2 regions of the Bacillus sp. V33-4 genome follow, and region 2 is predicted to be linked to the other one. Evidence: predicted binding sites of a transcription regulator. Region 2 holds the regulator's gene; the other holds the start of a gene.
The links. Region 2 encodes CtsR, which represses protease genes until heat stress. Its sites were predicted from a motif close to ATGGTCAATAAAGGTCAAACA; they were not measured.
Positions count from the first base shown of each region.

Region 1: a site for CtsR is predicted at 2,505-2,525, ahead of clpP (ATP-dependent Clp endopeptidase proteolytic subunit ClpP). Genes of this name have one in related genera too.

Region 1 covers NZ_PGVC01000001.1:26,961-36,365, reverse strand. Annotated here, with positions in the region: gene CVD23_RS00190 (sugar-binding transcriptional regulator) at 1-175, opposite strand, end outside; gene CVD23_RS00185 (glutaredoxin family protein) at 319-561, opposite strand; gene rpoN (RNA polymerase factor sigma-54) at 578-1,900, opposite strand; tRNA gene CVD23_RS00175 (tRNA-Arg) at 2,220-2,291, opposite strand; gene clpP (ATP-dependent Clp endopeptidase proteolytic subunit ClpP) at 2,619-3,233, shown strand; gene CVD23_RS00165 (HPr family phosphocarrier protein) at 3,270-3,527, opposite strand; gene whiA (DNA-binding protein WhiA) at 3,550-4,503, opposite strand; gene CVD23_RS00155 (gluconeogenesis factor YvcK family protein) at 4,541-5,524, opposite strand; gene rapZ (RNase adapter RapZ) at 5,521-6,411, opposite strand; gene CVD23_RS00145 (NUDIX hydrolase) at 6,439-6,897, opposite strand; gene trxB (thioredoxin-disulfide reductase) at 7,297-8,250, opposite strand; gene CVD23_RS00135 (tetratricopeptide repeat protein) at 8,372-9,405, opposite strand, start outside.
Region 2 covers NZ_PGVC01000026.1:72-9,476, reverse strand. Annotated here, with positions in the region: gene ispF (2-C-methyl-D-erythritol 2,4-cyclodiphosphate synthase) at 30-512, opposite strand; gene ispD (2-C-methyl-D-erythritol 4-phosphate cytidylyltransferase) at 515-1,219, opposite strand; gene CVD23_RS10320 (PIN/TRAM domain-containing protein) at 1,238-2,320, opposite strand; gene radA (DNA repair protein RadA) at 2,606-3,988, opposite strand; gene clpC (ATP-dependent protease ATP-binding subunit ClpC) at 4,162-6,606, opposite strand; gene CVD23_RS10305 (protein arginine kinase) at 6,623-7,669, opposite strand; gene CVD23_RS10300 (UvrB/UvrC motif-containing protein) at 7,690-8,238, opposite strand; gene CVD23_RS10295 (CtsR family transcriptional regulator) at 8,263-8,724, opposite strand; gene CVD23_RS22470 (hypothetical protein) at 9,096-9,230, shown strand; rRNA gene rrf (5S ribosomal RNA) at 9,355-9,405, opposite strand, start outside.

The DNA of each region.
Region 1 (9,405 bases), on a different contig from region 2:
TTAAAAACTCGACTTCTGAACGAAGCACGCGCTCGGTAAGCCCGAGGCTGATCGCCAGACTTCGTCTCCCCACTGGCTGCATCACGTTTATGTATTGGAGGATCAGATAACGTTTTTGCATAACATCAAGCAGATCAGGCAATAATCTTCTTTGGATATCAAATAATGAATTCATCATACCGTTTCTCCTTGAATGAAGTGATGTTGGTCACAAAACGTCCCGGTGTGACATATTATGTCCCGCTAACGGTAAAAAAAAATCACTCCTGATTCCATTTTCATTTTAACAGGAGTGAACGGCTAATTCAACATATATGTTTAATCTTTTTTTTGCAAACGTTTACTTAATTCGAATTTATCAATATGACCGTATTGAAGCATCTCTCCATCAAGTTCGACAACCGGAATCATCAAACCGTATTTCTCGGTTAATTCGTCGCTTTCGTCAATATCCCTTTCTTCCAATTCGAAAGGATATTCTGATCGCATCTCAATTAAAGCGGTTTTTGCCTTGTCACATAAAGGGCATTTAGTTCGCGTATAAAAAGTAAGCTTAAGCACCAGTTTATTTCTCCTTCTATTCGTATCTTTTCCTTTTTGAGGATGAAGCTATCCCTAGCTGATCCCGGTATTTGGCGACTGTCCTTCTTGAAACGATCATTCCTTCTTCCTGCAGCCTTGCGACAATTTCCTGATCAGATAACGGCTTTTGTTTATTTTCAGCGGCAACATATGCTTCAATTTTACTTTTCACCTGTGCCGATGAAGTATTTTCACTTGAAACGGTTTGAATTGTACTCGTAAAAAATGATTTTAATTCCATCGTTCCAAATGGGGTTTGTGCATATTTTTCCCGGACCGCCCTGCTGACTGTCGATTCATGAATGCCCAATTCATCGGATATTTCCTTCATGATTAATGGCTTGAGACCCTCGCGTCCTTTTTTGAAAAAACCTTGCTGCTTTTCAACGATTTTCATTGTTACTTTCAGCAGCGTTTCTTTTCTTTGCTCCAGGCTTTTTAAAATCCAATAATAATCCTGTTTTTTTTCCTGAAGAAAGCGGCTGACCTGGTCGTCCTTATAGGTTGACATTTCCGTAAAATAAGCATGGTTAAAGCTCAGCTTCGGAATGACGGAATCAAGGATGGTCACCGTATAATCGATGCCATTCCAATCAATAATTACATCCGGGATCATGTAGACCGGCTTTTGCTGCTGAAAAAGAGCACCCGGTCTGGGATTGAGCGTTTGAATAAAATCAAATGTTTGCTGGATCTCCTTTAGCTCAATTCCTGCCTCTTTCGAGATCAGCTTCCAATTCTTATTGGCAAATGGGTGAAAATAATCGGTTATAATCATCTCCGCCAATGCATTTCTGTTTCCGAGTCTTTGCAACTGCAGTAACAGACATTCCTGAAGGCTGCGCGCACCGATGCCGGCAGGATCGAGCTGCTGGAGGATGTGCAAACATTCTTCCGCCTCTTGCAGTGGATATTTAGCCACAGCTTCATGCCAATCATAGAAGTAACCGTTTTCATCTAAATTAAGGATGAAATCGGTGAGAATGTGTATTTGCCGTGTTGTGACTTGTTTAAAATTGATTTGTGAACGCAAGTATTCATCTAATGAGACAACCTTCTCGCCTATTTGTTCGATCCAGCTTTTCTTGTCTTTTTGACTATTTTTCCATGAGGATTTACTCCGGTCCATCCGCGGATCAATGGCGGTTTGAAAATTGCCTGAATCCAGCTGTAAAAGGGGGTTCTCTGCTGCTTTATTTTCGAGGAAAGCGTTAAGCTCCTGAGCAGAATACTGCAAAAGCGCAATCGCTTGAGTCAGCTCCTGCGTAAGCATCAATTTTAAAGTTTGCTGCTGCCAAAGTCCCGCTTTAAAATCCATTCTGCATCCCCCCTGCACCCATTTTACAATAAGGATCAGCAATGGTGTATGGAAATTTATTTATAATGCAGATCCCGGTAGAAATAAGGACCTCGTTGCAGGAAGATTTTCGTTGGGTGCACTGAGTTACACGGTATTATAATATGTATTCCAGTTTTATTTACAACACTCCGAATTTATGAGATTGATTTATGAGCGGTTGTCGAATTTATGAGCGAAACCAGTTTTGTCAGAGAGACGCAACTGACCAGCGGCACTCACCCCGATAATATAAAAAACCTCTCCCTGATGTTGTGAATCAGGAAAAGGTTTTTGGCAACGCCCTCGGCAGGAATCGAACCCACATCTCAAGAACCGGAATCTTACGTGCTATCCGTTGCACCACGAGGGCATATTAAAATATAAATCGCTTGTCAAGCGCCTTCTTTCGCATAAAAAGCTGCTAATCGTTTAAGCACTACGATTTACTATTATAGGGCATGTTTTCATTCTTTGCAAGCAAGTTCGGCGTTTAAAAAAATATACTTTGGGTAAGATGGAAACGGAGCGGTTTTTTTCCAGTCATAAAAGTGTCGAACGATTCACCCCATTCTCGAATGCGATTCGTTTGACCTTTATTGACCATCATTGTATGATAGCAATACATACTATTCTTCTATTGGAAGAACTGCATTACTAATGTATGTTTGATCTCTTGATATTGGAGGAGGAAGCGTTAATGAATTTAATCCCAACAGTTATTGAACAGACAAACCGGGGCGAGCGTGCTTACGATATTTATTCACGCCTGCTAAAAGACCGCATCATTATGCTTGGAAGTGGAATTGATGACCATGTGTCCAATTCAATTGTCGCCCAGTTGCTGTTCCTTGAAGCGGAAAACCCCGAGAAAGATATATCCATCTACATTAACAGCCCGGGAGGAAGCATTACTGCCGGTATGGCGATTTATGACACGATGCAGTTTATCAAGCCGGATGTGCAAACAATTTGTATCGGAATGGCTGCTTCAATGGGAGCATTTTTACTTGCTGCAGGTACAAAAGGCAAACGCTATGCACTTCCTAACAGCGAAGTCATGATTCATCAGCCGCTTGGCGGCGCGCAAGGCCAGGCAACTGAAATTGAAATTGCTGCAAAACGCATTTTATTCTTGCGTGACAAGCTAAACGAAATTCTTTCTGAACGCACAGGCCAGCCACTTGAAGTGATCGCAAGGGATACAGAACGCGATAACTTTATGACCGCCGACAGAGCGCTTGAATACGGCTTAGTAGACCAAATTATCACTAGAAACCCTATCGAAAATACCGACAAAAAAGACAAAAAATAACCAATTAAAAACTCGTGCCAATCGGCGCGAGTTTTTTTAATTTTCTTTTTGGATGTAATTTGCGAGCTCTTGAAGCGCATTCTGCTCATCATGTCCGTCCGCAATCAAGGTTATCGTCGAACCGGCACTGACTGCAAGGCTCATTAACCCCATGATGCTTTTCGCATTCACTTTTTTGCCGTCTTTCTCCAGAAATATATCGGAAGAAAAACGATTCGCTTCCTGGACGAACAAAGCGGCTGGCCGTGCTTGTAAGCCCGTTTTTAATTTTACTTCTACTTTTGTTTCTACCATCACAATTCCTCCCGGTTTTTCTCTATAAATCACCTGCTGGCTGTCCAGCGCGCAGCTTCTCAGCTATTTCATCAATTTTTCTTAGCCGGTGGTTAATTCCTGATTTGCTGATCTCCCCTCCGGAGACCATCTCGCCAAGCTCCTTTAACGTAACATCCTGGTAAGCGACACGCAGCTCCGCAATTTCCCTTAACTTTACAGGTAAAACCTTAAGACCGACAGTCTGCTCAATAAAGCGAATATTTTCTACTTGCCGCAATGCTGCACCGATTGTTTTGTTTAAGTTTGCTGTTTCACAATTGACAAGGCGGTTGACCGAATTTCTCATATCGCGGACAATGCGGATGTCTTCAAAGCGCAGGAGTGCATTGTGGGCACCGATAATATTCAGAAACTCAGTGATTTTTTCTGCTTCCTTTAAATACGTAATAAAGCCTTTTTTCCGCTCAAGCGTTTTGCTGTTTAAATCGAACAAATTCATTAATTCACATAGAGAGTCGTTGTGTTCCTGGTAAAGGGAGAACACTTCAAGATGATAGGAGGAGGTTTCCGGATTGTTCACCGATCCTCCCGCCAAAAAGGCTCCCCGTAAATAAGAACGCTTACAGCATTTCCTTTTAACAAGCTCCCGGGAAATATCGTGGACAAAAGTAAACCCGTCCCCAAGGATTTTTAAATCCTCTAAAATCCTCTTTCCTTCTTCTGAAAGACGCACAATATAAACGTTGTTCTTTTTCAAACGCATTTTTTTGCGGACAAGGAGCTCGACCTGTACATGCTCGTAACTCCTTTTGATCAATGTATAGATTCTTCTTGCGATTGCTGCATTTTCTGTTTGAATGTCAACAACCAGCTTTCGATTGGAAAAAGACAGAGACCCATTCATGCGGATTAATGCCGACAATTCCGCTTTTCCGCAGCAATCCTTTATCTCCATATTCGTCAATTCTTTTTTCGTTTCCGAAGCGAAAGACATCCCTCCACCCCCTGTAGACAAACGGTTGCATTACGTATTACGCATTGAACCTCTTTTTAGTTTCATCCATAAGCAAAGAAAATAATAAATCGGAAACTTTTTTCGTGTCATGGCGAATGACTCCATCTTCAACGCTGATAATATCGCCATATACAACTTTAAGGCCGAGGTCGTAAAGCTTTGGCAAATCATACTGGACAGGCTTGGCCAGCTCTTCCCTGTAGCGATACTGGACATCGAGCGGAATTTCTTGATTATGGACTAAAATGGTATCGATAAAAGCACAGTCCATATGTTCATAAATGGCTTTCACATGGTCGCTCGCAGTAAAATCATGTGTTTCTCCTGCCTGCGTCATTAAATTGCAAATATATACCTTTCTCGCTTTTGATCGGCATACTTCTTGACCAAGCCGCGGAACAAGCAAATTGGGAAGAAGGCTGGTATATAAACTTCCGGGACCGATGATAATTAAATCTGCCTGCCTGATGGCGTGAAGCGTTTCCGGCAATGATTTAATTCTTTTTGGTGATAAAAATACTTTTTTGATGCGCTTTCCGGAGAAAGGAATTTTCGATTCTCCGGACACAATCGTGCCATCTTCCATTTCGGCATGGAGGACAACGCTTTGGTTAGCGGCTGGCAGAACCTTGCCGCGAACGTTCAAAACCTTGCTCATTTCCTGGATCGCATGCACAAAATTTCCGGTTATCGAAGTCATGGCAGCCAAGATTAGATTTCCAAGCGAATGGCCTGAAAGTTCATTCGAAGTCTTGAATCTGTGCTGAAACATTTCTTCGATCAGCGGCTCAACATCAGAAAGAGCGGCCAGGACGTTCCTGATATCGCCGGGCGGTGGGATCTTAAGATCATTTCTAATCCGACCCGAGCTTCCACCATCGTCAGCAACTGTGACAATTGCGGTAATATCAACCGGGAGCTGCTTAAGTCCGCGCAACAAGACCGGCAACCCCGTTCCGCCTCCAATGATGACTATTCTAGGTTGTTGTTCGGTGGTCATGTCGTTGGGTCCTTTCTTCTCTCAATATCCCGGTGCGCAATTTTTGTATGATAGTCGTTCTCAAAATAGTGGCCAATATATTCGGCAAGCGCAACCGATCTATGCTGCCCGCCTGTACAGCCAATCGCGATAACGAGCTGGCCTTTCCCTTCACGCTTATAGTGGGGAAGCATAAAGCTAAGCAGTTCGGTTACCTTTTCCAAAAACTTCTGCGTTTCAATCCATTTTAAGACGTAGCTTGAAACCTCTTCATCAAGTCCTGTTTTTGGCCGCATATGTTCAATATAATGTGGATTCGGTAAAAAACGGACATCAAAGACAAGATCCGCATCGATTGGCAGGCCATGCTTGAAGCCGAAAGACACGACATTGACCGTAAAAATTAGTTTTTTATCAGCTGAGAATTCGGTTAAAATTTTCTCTCTAAGTTCGCGTGGTTTCATTTGAGACGTGTTATAAATAAGCTGTGCTCTTCCTTTCAGCTCTTCAAGAAGCTGTCTCTCCAGCTTAATCCCCTCGAGTGGCAGGCCTGCCGGAGCAAGCGGATGAACACGGCGTGTTTCCTTGTATCTTCTTACGAGTGTATTGTCATCTGCATCGAGGAAAAGTACTTGTGGCGCAACCCATGACTTTTCGGCAAGATCATCCAAAGCTTTAAAGAGGTGGTCGAAAAATTCTCTCCCCCTTAAATCCATAACCAGCGCCACTTTATTCATTTTATTCCCAGATTCCTTCATCAGTTCAAGAAACTTTGGTAATAAAGTAGGCGGTAAGTTATCGACGCAAAAAAAACCGAGATCCTCAAAACTTTGGATCGCTACCGTTTTCCCTGCTCCTGACATTCCTGTAATGATAACCAATTGGGTATCGTTAGCACCGGTACTCATTTCATTTCCCCCTGTAATAAAGTCTTTCTAACTCGGATCAAGACGGTAACTGATTAGTTCAAAATCCGGAGTGTATGTAAACGTCCCATACATGACTCCTTTACCGTGGATCATATAATCAAGTATATGATAATCGCCCGCTGCCATTGGCAAATTTTTTATATCTTCGAGGCGGTGCCAGGCGAGGATGCCCTCTTCGGATTCTTCAAGGTGAACACCATCTGCCTCGGTGGCAAAAAAAGTAAACATCATCCATTCCGAGATCAATTGGTCCCCATCCATCATAATGAAGGTAAAAATCCCTTTAATACTTGGGTTTCGCAAGTATATGCCCGTTTCTTCCCGATATTCCCTTATACATGAATCCCTTACGGATTCTCCCGGTTCCATTTTTCCGCCGGGAGCGACCCACCAGCTGCGACGGGGCTTTTGTAATAAAAGTATTTTGTCCTCTTTAAGCAAGACACAATTTGTTACCCGCTGCACGAATTCCACCTCAACTTATCCGTCCATTGTCACCCGGCTTTCGAAACGCCGATATTTCATTCTTTTCATTATACTATTTTTGACATACAGCTACAATGAATACAAATCGGATAATTTTAGGTAAAAAAAAATGATCCATATTGTTCACGCTTAGCCAATATTACATTGATAAAAAAAATAGCACAGGATAACCTGTGCTGTAGAAAAATATATTCTTAAAAGGGGGTCAATTTCTATTCCTATTCTACCTCAATATTATTTCACTACTGTTACAGCAGAATTAAAACATAATGACTTTTTTGTAAAGGAATGCCGACATCCAACAGCTCACCATAGTGAAATCGTGATACACGCTTGAATGTCATTGAATGTTCCAATCCGAAAATTTGTTCACAAAACCTAAGCTTTCGCGGTTTTTTGTGCTTCCTTCAGTTCTTCGATGAAATGCTGGGCACTTTGGGCAGCGATGCTTCCGTCTCCAGTAGCCGTAACAATTTGTCGGAGTGTTTTTTCACGAATGTCACCTGCAGCAAAGATACCAGGCACCTTTGTTTCCATCAATTCATTCGTTTCGATATAGCCATTTGCATTTGTGATGCCAAGATTGGCAAACGGCTTGGAGAGAGGCACCATTCCGATGTATATAAATACGCCATCGGCCGGAAAATCCTGCTCTTCCCCTGTTTCTGTGGAAACAAGGGTAACACTGCCGACTTTTCCATCCTTACCGTTGATCTCTTTAATTGTATGGTTCCAGATGAAGTCGATTTTGTCATTGGCAAAGGCACGTTGCTGAAGGATCGCCTGGGCGCGAAGCTCATCGCGACGATGAACAATCGTAACCTTTGTAGCGAAACGGGTCAAGTAAACCCCTTCCTCTACTGCTGAGTCTCCTCCGCCGACAACAACCAGCTCTTTTCCCTTGAAGAAGGCTCCGTCACAAACCGCACAATACGATACACCGCGGCCGCCGAGTTCTTTTTCACCAGGTACACCGATCTTTTTATATTCGGCACCGGTCGTAATAATGACAGCATGGGCCTTATACCGCTTGGATCCAGCAACAACCGTCTTATATTCTTCGCCGTCAATAATCTCTTTTATATCGCCATAGGCATATTCTGCACCAAACTTTTTGGCATGGTCAAACATCTTCGTTGATAAATCCGGCCCCAAAATATGGTCAAAACCAGGATAGTTTTCCACCTCTTCAGTGTTGGCCATCTGGCCGCCTGGCACGCCGCGTTCGATCATTAAAGTTGATAAATTGGCACGGGATGTATAAACAGCGGCCGTCATTCCAGCAGGACCTGCACCGGCAATAATCACATCATAAATTTTTTCTTCTGACACGTTGGTCCACTCCTTCGTCCACGAGGATTCGCATGACTTCATGGATTTTTTCACTCACTTTATTTATATCCTATCTACTCTTATCCTATAAAATAAAGGCTGCTATCGTCCAAGTATTTGCTCATTGCAGGCAGCTGTTCACGATTTTTACATACTTTTGCAATGTTGAGCCTGAAAGCCCGTATTGCTTGGCGATTGTCTGCTGCGGCACTTTTTCGTTTCTGAGCTTATGCCATATATACTCGATAGCCGCTGCCCAAGCTTTTGTATTTTTCAGATCCAGGCCTGCCTTCACAGCCTCCACAAACACGGAAAACCACATCAAATACAGGCCCGCCTCCTTCGTTCCGATCGGCCTATGAGAACGGTAAAGCAACTCAGCGGTATCGTGGGCCATTTTTGCTAAATGGGCTTCGAATCCCGCTGCTTCCGTAGTCAATAAAACGACATACTGCTTTTCAATTGCAGTGAATTTTTGATTCGCAATCGTTTCATCAGACGTAAGAATGTCATTTTTTTTATTCGAATGTGATGTTAAGAACAACGCAAATAATCTCTCTTCCGGATAGTCGCTGGCAAGCTTCTTCATGATCGAAGGGATGTGTTCTTCTAAGCCATTTGCCTGATGACGGTCTTCATTCCATGGTTCGAGACCTTCCTTTTCCGGATTTATTTCAAGCACCTTTTTCCAGTTCGCTTTTGCTGCCTGCTCGTGTCCCGTAAAGTATGCCGAATAAGCGAGCCAATAATAAAAACCGCCGTCCCCTTCGTAACCTTGGCGCTGCAGCTTTCGAAGCCACACGTAGGCACTCTCATACTCGCCGATCAACGCGAACGTTGTGCCTAGCTTATATTGGTGTTCAACGGAAATCGGCTTTATTTTACGAAGCACTTCTTTTATCTCGTTTACTTCCTCTGCATTATTTTCATAATAGGAAAATACGAGCCTGTTGCAAATCGCGTGCAAATTCCCTGGATTAAGTTTCAAAACTTCGTCAAGAATGCCGGACGCCTTCTCGGTTTCACCGAGATAAAAATACGCAAGCGCCAAATTGTTATAGGCTGACCAATATTCCGGATATTCTTTGATGACGCCATTCAGTATTGCTACAGCCTTTGGGAAATGGCCTGATTCGAGAAGCTCCCGGGCATGCT
Region 2 (9,405 bases):
TCATTGTGCTTTATTGTAATAAAGCTGCGTTATGCATTTTTTTCTTTTAAAAGAACTACCGCCTGGGCCGCGATGCCTTCGCCGCGTCCGGGGAATCCAAGTTTCTCTGTCGTGGTTGCCTTTACATTGATATACTGCGTGGATGTACCGAGAAGACCGGCAATACGGTCCCGCATCTTATCAATATAAGGAGCCATCTTCGGCTTCTCGGCAATAACGGTACAATCGGCATTGACGAGCTCATAGCCCCGTTCCGACACGATTTTCCAGACATGCTCCAGCAGTTGCGCGGAATCAGCATCTTTAAAAGTGGGATCGGTATCTGGAAAGTGTTTGCCGATATCGCCTTCCCCGATCGCACCTAAGCATGCGTCAGCAATCGTATGTAAAAGAACATCTGCATCCGAGTGCCCTAACAGGCCTTTTTCAAATGGAATTTCAATGCCGCCAATAATAAGCGGACGGCCCTCTATTAATTGATGAACATCAAAGCCCTGTCCAATCCGAAACATTCTCATTCCCCTTTGTTTTTAATCGCGGAGTTCCTTTTTTTCATAATAGCTTCGGCGAAAAAAAGGTCCTCCGGTGTTGTAAGCTTAATATTGTCATAACTGCCTTCGACGACAGTTACGGGAACGCCGATCCGCTCGATGAGGCTTGCATCATCGGTGCCGATAAACCCGCTTTCCGCCGCGTCCTTATGCGCCTTAAGCAAAAGCGAAACGCGAAAAGCCTGTGGGGTTTGAATTGCCCACAAGCTTGAACGCTCAATCGTTGTAACCACTTTACGCGCTTGAACCTTTTTAATCGTATCCTTTACCGGAACAGCAACAATCGCCGCCCCGTCTCGTTCCGCCACCTCGGCCAGTTGATGAATAATCGGTATATCAATAAAAGGCCTAGCGGCATCATGAACGAGAACGATACCATCGTTTTTCAGCGTTTTGATGGCGTTATACACACTATGCTGCCGCTCTGTTCCGCCCGCAACAAGTGAATGTACTTTTTGAATGCCGTAGTCCTTTAACAATCTCTTTATTTCCGGTTCTTCTTGAGGATTAACAGCTAAAACGATTTCACTGCACGCGTGATCTGCCTCGAACACTCTTAACGTATGAATGAAAACCGGAATTTCGTGAAGATGAACGAGAAGCTTGTTCTTGCCGGCTCCCATTCTTTTCCCCTGACCGGCTGCAGGAATAATAACCTGGTAAGCCATAGACTAACCCCTATCTCACTATAAAGCTTTTTCCAATAGCTTCGGTTTTGCAAAGATCATGCGTCCGGCTGATGTTTGCAGGACACTCGTAACTACAACATCAATTCGTTTGCCGATAAAATCGCGGCCGTCTTCCACCACAATCATCGTGCCATCATCAAGATAGGCAACACCCTGATTATATTCTTTGCCATCTTTAATAACCTGTACATTGAGCTCTTCGCCCGGAAGAACGACCGGTTTAACGGCATTAGCTAGATCATTAATATTTAAAACAGAAACATTCTGAAGTTCGCACACTTTATTTAAATTGAAGTCATTTGTAACAACGACGCCGCTTGTTATTTTTGCTAATTTAACAAGCTTGCTGTCAACCTCCTGGATCTCTTCAAAATCGCCTTCGTAAATCTCGACTTTCATGGCCAGTTCTTTCTGGATGCGATTCAGGATATCAAGTCCGCGGCGGCCGCGATTTCGTTTCAAAGCATCCGATGAATCAGCGATATGCTGCAGCTCCTCAAGAACAAATTGCGGAATGACAATAGTGCCTTCCAGAAAGCCAGTCTGGCATATATCCGCTACTCTTCCATCAATGATTACACTCGTATCAAGAATCTTTAAAGAATTATTGGCATGCGGATCCTGTTCTTCATCAACAGGCTTCTTTTTTCGGTTCGCAAACAGGTTTAAAAGCTCGTCTCTCTTTTTAAAACCGACCTGGAAACCGAGGTAGCCAAATAAAAGCGTTAGTACAGTGGGCGCTACCGTATTCAACACAGGCACTTGAATCGCATTGAGCGCAAACCCAATCAGGAATGCAAGAACAAGGCCGAATGCCAGCCCCACACTTCCAAAAATGATATCTGTAATCGGCGCCTTCACCAAGGAGTCTTCGAACCATCTGACAAAGTTGACAACATAATCAATGGCCCAGAAACTAATAAAATAAAATATAAGTGCACCTAGAATGGCAGCCACATACCCATTATTTAAAAATAGAATGTTGTCTGCACTCACCAATGTTAATAAATCAGGTATTAAAAATATGCCAAGCGTTCCGCCGATAATAAGGAAGCACGCTTGAATGATACGTTTTAACATTCCTTCACCTCCTTCTAACCATTATAAACAAATTCTATAAATTGAAACGTAGTATTGCAGATTAATTTCATTTTTTTATGGTCAATCTTGTTATCTTAAAATAACTTTCTCAAGTGAATAAAAAAGATAATCCTTATGGCTAAAGGACAATATTCCATCTTTAAGGGTAGCATCGCAAAAATGAAGTGTCAAATAATAAAGGTTTTTATTTTATCATAGGACTTTTGTCATTTCAATCTAATTTTTTAAATCCCAGTGAATTTTACTGTACGGGCGAAGATCTCCTTATCCCCCAAGCACGGCCTGAAGGGCCTGGCTGACGGAAGAAACTCCTACAAGCTGAATGCCCGACGGCTCTGTCCAGCCTCCCAAATTATTTTCAGGCAGAATGACTCTCTCAAACCCAAGCTTCGCTGCTTCCTGGACTCTCTGCTCGATTCTTGAGACACGCCTTACTTCGCCGGTCAATCCAACTTCGCCAATAATACAATCTGAAGCTCGGGTCGGTTTGTCGCGAAAGCTTGAAGCGATGCTGACTGCAACTGCCAAATCAATGGCAGGTTCATCTAATTTGACACCGCCGGCCACTTTTAAATAGGCGTCCTGGTTTTGTAAAAGCATCCCAACTCTCTTTTCCAACACCGCCATCAACAGCGATACCCGGTTATGGTCAATTCCGGTCGCCATCCTTCTTGGATTTCCAAAGCTGGTCGGTGAAATTAACGCTTGTATTTCAACCAATACAGGGCGAGTCCCCTCCATAGAAGCGACGACAGTTGACCCTGATGCCCCCTGCGACCGTTCCTCGAGAAAAATCTCCGAAGGATTTTCCACTTCTTCAAGCCCAAATTCCTTCATTTCAAAAATACCCATTTCATTTGTCGAGCCAAATCTATTTTTCACGGCACGCAAGATTCGATATGTATGGTGCCGTTCACCTTCAAAATATAGAACGGTGTCGACCATATGCTCGAGAAGACGGGGGCCAGCGATTGAACCTTCCTTCGTAACGTGTCCTACGATAAAAATCGCAATCCCTTTTGTTTTAGCAATTCTCATTAATTCTGCTGTACATTCCCGAACCTGTGAAACGCTTCCCGGAGCCGAAGTTATCTCGGGATGATAGATCGTTTGAATCGAATCAACGATCACAAAGCCCGGCGACATCCCTTCAATCGTTCGGCTGATTTCCTCCAAATTTGTTTCTGCATAAACGTTCAGGTTTTCAGAGGTTACTCCAAGGCGATCCGCTCTCAATTTCGTTTGCCTCATGGACTCTTCACCTGATATATAGAGAACCGAATGCTCTTTTTTTGCAAGCTGCGCCGACACTTGCAGCAGCAATGTCGATTTGCCTATCCCCGGATCCCCGCCGATCAGTACTAATGACCCTCTAACCACTCCTCCGCCAAGCACCCTGTTCAGTTCTTGCATGTCTGTCGTAATTCTCGGTTCGCTTGTTGTTTCAATCGCAGTAATCGGGGTTGCTTTAGCCACGGCAGCCGATGCTCCCTGTGAATGGGCAAATGCTCCACGCCTTCCTGTACTGGCCGGTTCAATTTCTTCAACCATCTTATTCCATGCTCCACATGCCGGGCATTTTCCCATCCATTTCGCGGATTCATACCCGCATTCTTGACATATAAACTTTGTTTTTTTCTTTGCCATCAATTTCTTCCTCTCCAATGGGGCGTAACGATGTCTTTCACTTTATTATAAGGTATCTTGTCCTCTTTTTCGAAAATCTCGAAGCATCTCAGGAAACAAAAAAAGAGGTACACGTAAATGGTGCTTATTTACGCGTACCTCACGATGTTTAGTTTAAAAACAAATGCTTTTCCCTACAGTTTAACTTTCCCGCTTTCTTCAGCCGCTTTGACGACAAACTCGCCGTCCTCCACATCAATAATGACATGATGGCCGGTTAAGACCTTGCCTTTTAGCAGTTCTTCAGACAAACGGTCTTCAATATGCTTCTGAATAGCACGTCGCAACGGACGTGCTCCGTATTCAGGGTCGTATCCTTCTTCAGAAATTTTCTCTTTTGCTGCATCTGTCAGCTCTAAATTAATGTCCTGCTCCTTCAAGCGGTTTGTTAATTGATCGGACATTAATGAGACAATTTCTTTCAAGTGTGGCTTCTCAAGAGCATGGAAGACGATAATTTCATCGATACGATTGAGGAATTCAGGTCGGAAGGCTTTCTTTAACTCTTCCATTACCTTGCCTTTCATATCTTTATAATCGTGCTCTCCATCCTGAATATTAAAGCCGACATATTTGTTTCGTCTCAGCGCTTCAGCTCCGACGTTAGAAGTCATGATCAGTACGGTATTGCGGAAATCGACCGTGCGCCCTTTCGAATCTGTCAGGCGTCCGTCCTCCAATACTTGAAGCAGGATATTAAATACATCAGGGTGAGCCTTCTCAATCTCATCGAGCAGAATGACTGAATATGGTTTTCTGCGGACCTTTTCGGTCAACTGACCGCCTTCATCATATCCAACGTATCCCGGCGGTGAACCGACAAGGCGTGATGTCGAATGCTTCTCCATGTATTCCGACATGTCGATCCGAATCATCGCATCCTCATCCCCGAACATTGATTCCGCTAGAGCACGGGCAAGCTCGGTTTTACCGACACCAGTCGGTCCAAGGAAGATGAATGAGCCAATTGGGCGCTTTGGATCTTTCAGGCCGGCACGGGCACGGCGAACTGCTTTGGAAACTGCCTTTACAGCTTCCTCCTGCCCAATTACTCGTGAATGAAGAATTTCTTCAAGGTTCAACAGCTTATCTGTTTCTGTTTGGGCCAGCTTGGCAACAGGGATACCTGTCCAGCTCGCAACAACGTGCGCAATATCTTCGACAGTAACCTCACTGTTTTCTTTACCTTGCTTTTCCTTCCAGTTCTTTTTCGTTTCTTCGAGCTTTTCACGCAGGCGTTGCTCGGTATCTCTTAATGAAGCTGCTTTTTCAAACTCCTGGCTTTGAACAGCTGCATCTTTTTCTTTTCTTACTTCCTCCAATTTCAGTTCAAGCTCTTTCAAATTCGGAGGAGTTGTATAGGAACGAAGTCTTACTTTTGAACCGGCTTCATCAATTAAATCGATCGCTTTATCCGGTAAAAAACGGTCTGAGATATAGCGGTCGGACAGCTTAACTGCCGCATCAATCGATTCATCCGTGATCGAAACACGGTGATGGGCTTCGTAACGATCTCGAAGTCCTTTTAAAATTTGAACGGATTCTTCAACAGTTGGCTCATCGACCGTAATTGGCTGGAAGCGCCGTTCCAACGCGGCGTCTTTTTCAATATATTTTCGATATTCATCAAGAGTTGTCGCGCCAATACATTGCAATTCACCGCGGGCAAGTGACGGCTTCAAGATATTGGAAGCATCAATTGCGCCTTCAGCTCCCCCTGCTCCAATCAATGTGTGAAGTTCATCAATAAACAAAATGATATTGCCAGCCTGGCGTATTTCATCCATTACTTTTTTAAGGCGGTCTTCGAATTCACCGCGATATTTCGTTCCGGCGACGACCGTTCCCATATCAAGGGTCATGACACGCTTATCGCGGAGAATTTCCGGCACCTCATTATTGACAATTTGCTGGGCTAGCCCCTCTGCAATTGCCGTCTTACCGACACCAGGTTCACCAATCAGTACCGGGTTGTTTTTTGTACGGCGGCTTAATACCTCAATAACTCTTTGAATTTCTTTGCTTCTTCCGATCACCGGATCAAGGCTTCCTTCACGCGCAATCGAAGTCAAGTCCCTCGCAAGACTATCCAATGTAGGAGTGTTGGCATTTGCAGACGCACCGCCCTGGTGGCTTCCCGATTCATTGCTTCCTAATAATTGAAGCACTTGCTGACGTGCTTTATTCAAGCTGACGCCGAGATTGTTTAAGACTCTTGCTGCCACGCCCTCTCCCTCACGGATAAGCCCTAGAAGAATATGTTCAGTACCAACATATGAATGACCGAGCTTTCGTGCCTCATCCATTGAAAGTTCAATTACTTTCTTCGCTCTAGGTGTATAATTAGGCGTCTGTGTCACTTCTTTACCAGTGCCAATTAAATTTTCAACTTCTTTTTGGATTTTTTCTGAACCAAGACCTAAAGCATACAAAGCTTTAGCGGCAATCCCTTCACCTTCACGTACAAGGCCTAAAAGAATATGTTCTGTACCAATATTGTTATGTCCTAGGCGGATCGCTTCTTCTTGAGCCAACGCCAGCACCTTCTGAGCTCTCTCGGTAAAACGTCCAAACATCATATGCTCTTCCTCCTGTCTATTCTTCCATTTTCAATCTTTCCCGTATTAAAGTAGCACGGCGGATATCACGCTCATTCGGTCGCAAAGGGCCGCCGGCATATTGCTGTAAAAATCCTGGCTGCGTTAAAATCATTAATTCATTTAAAATGGTCTTCGAAACATTTTTTATAAAGCCCATATCGATCCCGAGACGTACATCTGACAAACAGCGAGCTGCTTCCTTTGTTTCAATGATTCGGCTGTTGGCGAGAGTACCCAAAGAACGGAAAACCCTGTCTTCTAATTGTATGTTTGCCGTTTTGGCTAATGCTTCCCGCGCCGATCTTTCCTGTGAAATCAACTGGCTGACGACACTTTTTAAATCTTCAACAATATCTTGTTCCGATTTTCCAAGTGTCATTTGATTTGAGATTTGAAAAATATTTCCCAACGCTTCGCTGCCTTCTCCATAAATACCTCTTACTACCAATCCGAGCTGGTTAATCGCCGGGATGATCCGATTTATTTGCTGAGTTAAAACAAGGGCGGGCAAATGCATCATCACCGATGCGCGTAGCCCTGTCCCTACATTAGTGGGACAGCTCGTCAAATACCCGAGCTTCTCATCAAACGCGTAGTTAACTTGCTCTTCCATCCAGTCATCGACCTTGTTCGCCATATCAAGTGCTTCTGCCAGCTGAAAAGCAGGAAACAGGCACTGTATCCGAATATGGTCTTCTTCATTAATCATGATGCTGACTTCTTCATTTTCCGAGAGCAAACATGCCCCTGAGCTTGAATCTTCGGCAAGCTGCGGACTGATCAAATGCTTTTCAATCAGAACCCTTTTTTGTAAAGGCTGCAGCTCTTCCATCTTTAACAGCTCTAATTTTCCAAGGCTGCCCGGTCCGCCAGTGAGAACACGTTCTTCAATCGTTTTTAATATCCTGGATGCTTCTTCGCTTGAATAAAGTGTTGAAAAGGTAAATTCATTAAGGTTTCGAGCAAGGCGGACCCTGGAGCTTAATACAATATCGGAATCGGGCCCTTCAGCGCTCATCCACGAACTTACAGCCTGGCTCATAAATCGGTTAAGAGACACACTTACTCCCCTCCCTTATTGGCTTCGTTCATGCTTTTTTCCACTGAACGAATTTCATCCCTGACTTGCGCAGCTTTTTCGAATTCTTCCTTCGAAATTAGCTCGATAAGACTCTGTTTCAAAGAATCCAGCCGTCGGCGCATTTGGATGCTGCCGCCAATTCTTTTTGGGATTTTGCCGTTATGGCTCCAATTGCCACTGTGAAGTCGCCTTAAAATTGGTTTAAGCTGCTCTTTAAATGTATCGTAGCAATTTGCGCAGCCAAACCTGCCCACCTTTGCAAACTGTGGAAAGGTCATCTTGCAGTTTTCACACTGAACAATGTCATCCTGATCATACTGCGGTTTTGTTGATTGCGGGAATGCCGGCTCAACATTCAGAAGACCGGCTAATAGGTTGTTGATCGAAAACCCCGATCCACTGTTGAACATAAACATATCGCCTTTTTCCTGAGCACATTTTTCACAAAGATGGACCTCTGTCTTTTCGCCATTCACTATTTTTGTAACATGCATTGTTGCCGGCCTCTGATTACAATCTTCGCAAATCATGATTTCACCCCTCAGCTCAACTTATTATTTATATTTTAATGAGGTCAACATCGCCTGCAGCATTCTTGCCCTAAGCTCATCACGATGGGGAAGGTCTATATATAGTACAGAGCGGTCAATTACACTGAGCATAATTTTAGCTTCTCTTCGTGTAATAACCCCTTCATTTGCTAGACGATAAATTACATCCTCGGCACTACTTTGAGATACACGGTTCTGAACTAACAGCAAAAGATCATTTATTAGATGGGCAAAGTCATTGGTCTGTACCTTCATAATTCGAATATAACCGCCCCCGCCGCGCTTACTCTCAACGATATAACCTCTTTCAACCGTAAACCGGGTATTAATAACGTAATTAATCTGAGACGGTACACATTGGAACTTATCGGCTACTTCACTTCTCTTAATCTCAACAATTTCCTTCTCACTCAGTTCCAAAACGGACTTTAAATAGTGCTCAATAATGTCTGAGATATTCCTCATTATAGCCCCCCAATCTGACTTTGACTATATTTGACTTTCATTATACATGATACCCTCAATTGAATGCAAACGATCTGAGAACTCCCTTATATTTTCTCCAAAATCCCCTTTCTCAAACCTGCAGCGCAACTATGTAATAGCCTTTTGCCAATTATAAAAGCTCCAGTCCGGATCAACTATTTTCATACATAACTGCGTGATTTTAGTTACCGGGGTTTTGGGAGAGTGGAGACATCAGATCTGCTGACTGATTCGGAATTGGCCGAGGGACTTTTAGCTGATTTTCGGATCTAAAAGTCTACTTGACTTAGAGTATGTAGCAAAATTATTTTCAAAATGAGCTTGGTTGTGAAAGAGATGAAGTATTTGAGGTGGATAAACGTAGAAAATCACGAATTTTTATTGAAAATGTTGATAATTTGTTGGATGGTAAAAAAGAATTAAGCGGAAAATCCGGTGATTCACGCGAAAGTACGGAGGAATTAAGCGGAATCCTGCTTAATTAAGCGGAAAATCCAGGAATTAAGCGATAATCGTGATTAATTAAGCGAAGACGGTGTGGCGGATGTTTTTTCTCCGTGTCTAACGAACAAAAAAAGAACAACCATCATCGGCTGTTCTTTTGTATGCGCTTGGCGGCGTCCTACTCTCACAGGGGGAAACCCCCAACTACCATCGGCG